2 regions of the Ciceribacter sp. RN22 genome follow, and region 2 is predicted to be linked to the other one. Evidence: predicted binding sites of a transcription regulator. Region 2 holds the regulator's gene; the other holds the start of a gene.
The links. Region 2 encodes PhoB, which activates phosphate uptake and scavenging genes when phosphate is short. Its sites were predicted from a motif close to TGTCATNNANCTGTCAT; they were not measured.

Region 1 (3,401 bases), 2.0 Mb from region 2:
TTGCGGCTTCGTCTTGTCCTGAGAATTCATCGTGCCCACTAACATATGTCTCTAAAGTCGAGACTCCTGAATACACGAAAAGTCCTCGGGGGGAAGTGTCTTCGGACGCTCTCCGGCGCCTCCCTGTCGCTTCTTAGACACCCGGCGTGAAGAGCGGCGGAAGCGAGGTGGCGTGCACGCCGTATTTGGAGGTGGTGCACTTGCCGTCCGCCGTCTGCTGGCAGGCTTCTGTCTTCTCGATCGAGCCGGTGGTCTGCGAGCATCCGGCGAGGACTGCGGCGACGAACGTGGCGAGGACGATCTTTTTCATTTTCTTGGCTCCTGGTGTCGGCCGCCGCGGAGGATCCGCGCGCCGTTGAGTGAACTTGCAAGTCTTATATTGAACATCAATGTTCAAATTTCAACGGCAATGCGATAGAAAGAACGAGATGAATTGACGCAGCCGGAATTCCTGCAATTTTACGGGAGCAGGGGAGCGTCGAAAGGAAGGACGTCTTGAGTATCAAAACCCGGATCCGTGATGCGGCGATCTGCCTCTTTGCCAGGAAGGGCGGTGATCGGGTCACCGTCAGCGAGCTGGCGGACGAGGCCGGTGTCGCGCGTGGCACCGTCTACAACACCATTCCCGATCCAGGTGCGCTCTTCGAGGACATCGCCGGTGACCTCGCGCGAGAGATGCAGGACCGGGTGGTGGCGAGCATGGCCGACCTCACCGACCCTGCTTTGCGGCTGGCCTGTGGGGTCCGCCTGTTCATTCGGCGAGCCCATGAAGAGCCGCATTGGGGACGTTTCCTCGTCCGCTTCAGTTTCACCAACCGCGCGCTGCACGGATTGCTGACCGGCTCCTCGACGGCGGACATCCTGAAGGGGATCGAACAGGGGCGCTACGTCGTGCCGCAGGAGCACTTCACTTCGGTGGTGGCGATGATCGGCGGAACGACGCTTGCCGCCATGCTTCTCGTCCAGGAGGGGCACAAGACCTGGCGGGAGGCCGGCAGTGAGGCGGCCGAACTGCTGTTGGCGGCGCTCGGGGTGGATCGGGAGGAAGCGAGAGCGATCGCGACCCGGAAGCTACCGCCGCTTTCCGACTGAATGCGCCATGCCGGAACGACGGCATTTGCGGGAGTTCAATCCCCCACGCATGTCATCAAGCTGAAACAAGACTCTGGTTTTAGAGGCTGATAACGCCAATACCCAGAGGATGACCCTCGTGAGTACACACGCGGATACCCGCCAATTCCGGACGCTCTTCATTTCGGACGTGCATCTCGGCTCGAAGGCCGCGAAGGCCGATTTCCTGATCGATTTCCTCCGGTACCACGAGGCCGAGACGATCGTACTGGTCGGCGACATCGTGGACGGATGGCGGCTGAAGCGCAGCTGGTACTGGCCGCAGGACTGCAATGACGTGGTGCAGAAGCTGTTGCGCAAGGCACGCAAGGGGACGCGGATCATCTACATCCCCGGCAATCACGACGAATTCCTGCGGGGTTTCCCCGGCAGCCATTTCGGCGGCATCGAGGTGGCGGAGCGCATCGTCCACGAGGCGGCGGACGGCAAGAAATACCTGGTGCTCCATGGTGACGAATTTGACGTGGTGGTTCGCAACGCACGACTTCTCGCCTATCTCGGCGACTGGGCCTATGATACGGCGATCGCCATCAACATTCTCCTGGCGGCCGTCCGGCGCCGTCTCGGAATGCCCTACTGGTCATTCTCCGCCTGGGCGAAATTGCAGGTGAAGCAGGCGGTGAACTTCATCGGCGAGTTCCAGAAGGTGGTTGTCGAGGAGGCGCGCCGCAACGGCGTCGACGGCGTGATCTGCGGGCATATCCATCATGCGGTGATGGAAGAGATCGATGGCATTCGCTACATCAACACCGGAGACTGGGTGGAAAGTTGCACGGCGATCGCCGAGCATCACGACGGCCGTTTCGAACTCATCTCCTGGGATCATCTGATCCAGACCCCGACGGCCAAGGGAATCACCCGTGCCGCGAACACGCTTGCGATCCCGCTCCGTGTCGCAAACCCGGCCGAAGCAGACGCGGAAGCCGCTCTGGTGCCTTCCGTCGGACACTGACAGGCCGGGTTCTCTGAGAAAGATGTGGTTTCGCGGCTACGCAGGCCGTCAAACTCCGCGATACGGATTCCAATGAGGGCACCTCAGGTTATACTGCCGCCTCATCTGGTGTAAGCCCGTTGCAGTCGCGAATCTTCGCACGAGAACCGTCAGCCTGTGAGAGACGTCTGACCTTGAATGATCATCCAGGAACCGCTGCCATCGAGGAAGGCGGCCTGCCGGGCGGCGGGCGGCGGCTGATCCTGTCCGGGACCTGGCGCAACAACACGCTCGCCGGCGTATTGCCGAGCATCGAGCGCCTGGGCTCCGACGGAGGTGCCCCGGTCGAACTCGACCTCTCGGGCATCGACGGGATGGACACGGCGGGGGCTTGGCTCGTGCGACGCATCGTCACCGGCCGCGAGGCAGGGGGAAGCACGGTCAGTCTCACGGGTGGCACCGCGGCCATGCAGGAACTCATCCGGGCTTTGCCCGAGACGGTGGAGGCGCCCCATCACGCCGAGGAAAAGGAGCCGCTCTTCATCCGCGCTTTCGGGCCAGTCGGCGTCATGATGGCGCACCTCTGGCAGGACACCGTCGCGATGATGTACGTGCTCGGCTCGGCCGTTCGGGGTGCGCAGATGAAGCTCGGCCGCGGGTCGGGCGTGTCGCCGGCTTCCGTGGTCAACCAGCTCGACCATATGGGAGTTCGCGCCGTTCCGATCATCGTGCTGATGTCCTTCCTGATCGGCGCGATCATCGCCCAGCAGGGGGCCTTCCAGTTGCGCTACTTCGGGGCAGAAATCTTCGTGGTCGACCTCGTCGGCATCCTGCAGCTGCGCGAGATCGGTGTGCTGCTGACGGCGATCATGATCGCCGGTCGCTCGGGAAGCGCGATCACCGCCGAGATCGGCTCGATGAAGATGCGCGAGGAGATCGACGCGCTGAAGGTCATCGGCCTCAATCCCGTGGGCGTCCTCGTCTTTCCGCGGCTGGTCGCGCTGGTCGTGGCGCTGCCGCTGCTCACGGTCGTCGCCAATTTCGCGGCCCTTTACGGGGCGGCGTTGGTGGCATGGGGCTATTCCGGGATTACCTTCGACGTGTTCACGACGCGCCTCAACCAGGCGATCGACTATTCGACCGTCGCCTCCGGCATGATCAAGGCACCCTTCATGGCGCTGATCATCGGAATTGTTTCGGCTGTCGAAGGCATGAAGGTCGGTGGAAGCGCCGAGTCGCTCGGTCGCCACGTGACGACCTCAGTGGTGAAGTCGATCTTCGTCGTCATCCTTGTGGACGGGCTGTTCGCCATGTTCTACGCCGCGATCGATTTCTGACG
Region 2 (3,401 bases):
CCCGCGCCGTCGCCGTCAGTCCCGAGGTCATCCTGATGGACGAGCCCTGCTCGGCACTCGATCCGATCGCGACGGCAAAGGTGGAGGAACTCATTCACGAACTTCGCGCGAACTACACCATCGTGATCGTCACGCATTCGATGCAGCAGGCGGCGCGCGTGTCGCAGCGCACGGCCATGTTCCATCTCGGCGAACTCGTCGAGGAAAACGACACCGACAAGATGTTCACCAATCCCGACGATCAGCGCACGCAGGACTATATCATGGGCCGCTTCGGCTGACGCCCCGTCCAACCGCGCAGACGCACTCATTCGAGGATCACGACATGTCATCGACCCATATCTACTCCGCCTTCGACGAGGAACTGAAATACCTGATGCGCCGCATCTCCGAGATGGGCGGACTCGCCGAGCAGATGGTGGGCGACAGCGTCCGCGCTCTGGTCCACGGGGACGCTGCTCTGGCGCACAAGGTGATTTCCGACGACGTCATTATGGACGCAGCCGAGCGCGAAATCGGTGACAAGGCCGTCATCACGATCGCCCGTCGCCAACCCGTCGCCAGCGACCTTCGCGAGATCATCGGCGCGCTGAAGATCGCCAGCGACCTGGAGCGGGTCGGCGATCTCGGCAAGAACAACGCCAAGCGGGCGATGGCGGTGCAGAGCGCGGGCATCCCGCGCAAGCTCGCTCGCGGCATCGAGCACCTCTCCGAACTTGCCCTCGTGCAGCTGAAGGAAGTCCTGGACGTCTACTCGACGCGTTCGGCGGAGAAGGCGAAGTCCGTCCGCGATCGCGACGACGAGATCGATGCTGTCTATACCTCCCTGTTCCGGGAGTTGCTGACCTACATGATGGAAGATCCCCGCAACATCACGAGCTGCACGCATCTTCTCTTCTGCGCCAAGAACCTCGAGCGGATCGGCGACCACGCCACCAACATCGCCGAGACCATCTACTACATGACCACGGGGGCCCAGCCCGAAGGCGAGCGTCCGAAGGAAGACCTGACGACGGACGTCGGCGCGGTCACCGAATGATGCCGCTGCAGAGGATAAGTGAGCGATGCAGCCAAGGATAGTGGTAGTCGAAGACGAGGAGGCGCTGAGCGTACTCCTTCGTTACAATCTTGAGGCCGAAGGTTACGAGGTGGAGACGATTCTGCGCGGCGACGAAGCAGAGCTGCGCCTCCAGGAAAGGGTTCCAGACCTCCTGCTTCTGGACTGGATGCTGCCGGGCGTCTCGGGGATCGAACTCTGCCGCAGGCTGCGTATGCGACCGGAGACCGAACGCCTGCCTGTCATCATGCTGACGGCGCGCGGCGAGGAGAGCGAACGCGTGCGCGGCCTGGCCACGGGCGCCGACGATTACGTCGTCAAGCCGTTTTCGACGCCGGAGCTGATGGCGCGCGTCAAGGCGATGCTGCGGCGTGCCCGTCCCGAAATGCTCTCGAGCGTTCTTCGCTGCGGCGACATTGAACTCGACAGGGAAACCCACCGGGTTCATCGCAAGAGCCGCGAGGTCCGCCTCGGGCCGACGGAATTCCGACTGCTGGAGTTCCTGATGACTTCGCCGGGCCGTGTCTTCTCCCGTTCGCAGCTGCTGGATGGCGTCTGGGGGCACGACATCTACGTCGACGAACGTACTGTCGACGTCCACGTCGGACGTCTGCGCAAGGCGCTCAACTTCTCGAACATGCAGGATGTCATCCGCACCGTGCGCGGCGCCGGATACTCGATGGAAGCCTGATTTCCAATTACATCACGCACAAAAAAACGGGCCGCGCGGCCCGTTTTCGTTTTCTCCGGCCAGAAGCTTACCGGTCCGCCTTGCGGCGCTCGGAGACCGGCTGATAGGCGAGCTTGGCGTGATACTTGCAGTACGGCGAGGAATCGAGTGACTCGCAGCCGCAGAAGTGGAACTCGTCGCTCATCGGATCGCCGATCGGCCACTTGCAGGTGCGTTCGGTGAGTTCGGTGAGCCCAAGCCGGCGGGAAATCGGTATCACGACGTTCGAGGCCGGAACGGCGCGGATTTCCTCCAGGGCATCGATCTGGCCCTCTTCCTTCAGCATCGCTCCGCCTACCGGACGGGCGTTTGCGCGGGCGGGGACGCGCGCAGCAAAGTTTGAGGGACGAGGGGCCGGTGCCGGACGTTTCGGCGTACGAGCCGGTGCCGTGCCGCCGCCGGACTTCGCGCGTCCCGGCAGGTTGAGGCGATGCACCTTGCCGATCACCGCATTTCTGCTGACGCCGCCGAGTTGTGCGGCGATCTGGCTTGCGCTCAGGCCCTCGGCCCAGAGCCTCTTGAGTTTTTCGACGCGCTCATCTGTCCAGTTCATGCCATTATCTCCGCCATCGCGATATTAACGGCAGAATCCGTCTCCGTTGCTTCGGACGAATCCAAAACAAGACTTCCTCGATACTTTCGGTGACTACTTCTGCCGCATGCAATCTTTTAATGTAAATTTAACCTAGTGTGGCGCTGACTCCGTGACAAGAGTCGGACGAATCAAGCGGAATCGATTTTCAAGTTTTCCCCAACTTGCTGGCTTTCGCCGGCCGCGAGAATCAAAGCTGTGAAAGGCGCTCGCGCATCACAAAAATCCTTTGCGTGTCGCAGTTTTGTTGACAGCACAGCGGGAAATGCCGATAGTGCCAACCGCCGCCGAAAGGCGGCATTTTTGATTTTTCCGGGGACTTTTCTGCGGGACGCCGGAAGGTCCGTGTTCACATCGATCGGTTGCGAAGGAGCTGTTCCACCATGGCTGAAGCCACGCCGCTTTACGAAACCTACCTGCGCGCGCCTCTGCGTTTCGAGCGCGGCGAAGGGGTTTGGCTTATCGCGGAAAATGGTGAGCGATATCTCGATTTCGCGGCCGGCGTCGCAGTGAACGCGCTCGGGCATGCCCACCCGCATCTCGTCGATGCGCTGACGTCACAGGCCGAAAAGGTCTGGCACCTGTCGAACCTCTACGAGGTTCCAGGCCAGGAAACGCTCGGCAAGCGGCTGACGGAGGCGACCTTCGCCGACAAGGTGTTCTTCACCAACTCGGGCGCCGAGGCGCTGGAATGCGCGATCAAGACCGCGCGCCGCTATCACTTCTCGAAGGGGCACCCGGAAAAGTTCCACATCATCACCTTCGAAGGTGCCTTCCACGGCCGCACGCTTGCGACGATCGCCGCAGGGGGGCAGGCGAAGTACCTCGAAGGTTTTGGACCCAAGGCACCGGGCTTCGACCAGGTACCCTTCGGCGACATCGAGGCGGTAAAGGAGGCGATTACCGAGAACACGGCCGCGATCCTTATCGAGCCGGTGCAGGGTGAAGGCGGCATCCGTACTGCGTCCAACGAGTTCCTGCGGGCACTTCGCCAGCTCTGCGACGACAAGGGGCTTCTCCTG

Region 1: NHF53_RS10840 (UDP-2,3-diacylglucosamine diphosphatase) is a predicted target of PhoB. The motif match lies at 1,143-1,159, and genes of this name have one in related genera.

The regions. Positions count from the first base shown of each region.
Region 1 covers NZ_JAMXLD010000001.1:2,212,859-2,216,259, reverse strand. Annotated here, with positions in the region: gene NHF53_RS10855 (NADP-dependent malic enzyme) at 1-30, opposite strand, end outside; gene NHF53_RS10850 (lipoprotein) at 134-310, opposite strand; gene NHF53_RS10845 (TetR/AcrR family transcriptional regulator) at 496-1,092, shown strand; gene NHF53_RS10840 (UDP-2,3-diacylglucosamine diphosphatase) at 1,202-2,083, shown strand; gene NHF53_RS10835 (MlaE family lipid ABC transporter permease subunit) at 2,251-3,399, shown strand.
Region 2 covers NZ_JAMXLD010000001.1:176,952-180,352, reverse strand. Annotated here, with positions in the region: gene pstB (phosphate ABC transporter ATP-binding protein PstB) at 1-281, shown strand, start outside; gene phoU (phosphate signaling complex protein PhoU) at 326-1,039, shown strand; gene phoB (phosphate regulon transcriptional regulator PhoB) at 1,065-1,748, shown strand; gene NHF53_RS00880 (GcrA family cell cycle regulator) at 1,816-2,340, opposite strand; gene NHF53_RS00875 (aspartate aminotransferase family protein) at 2,763-3,401, shown strand, end outside.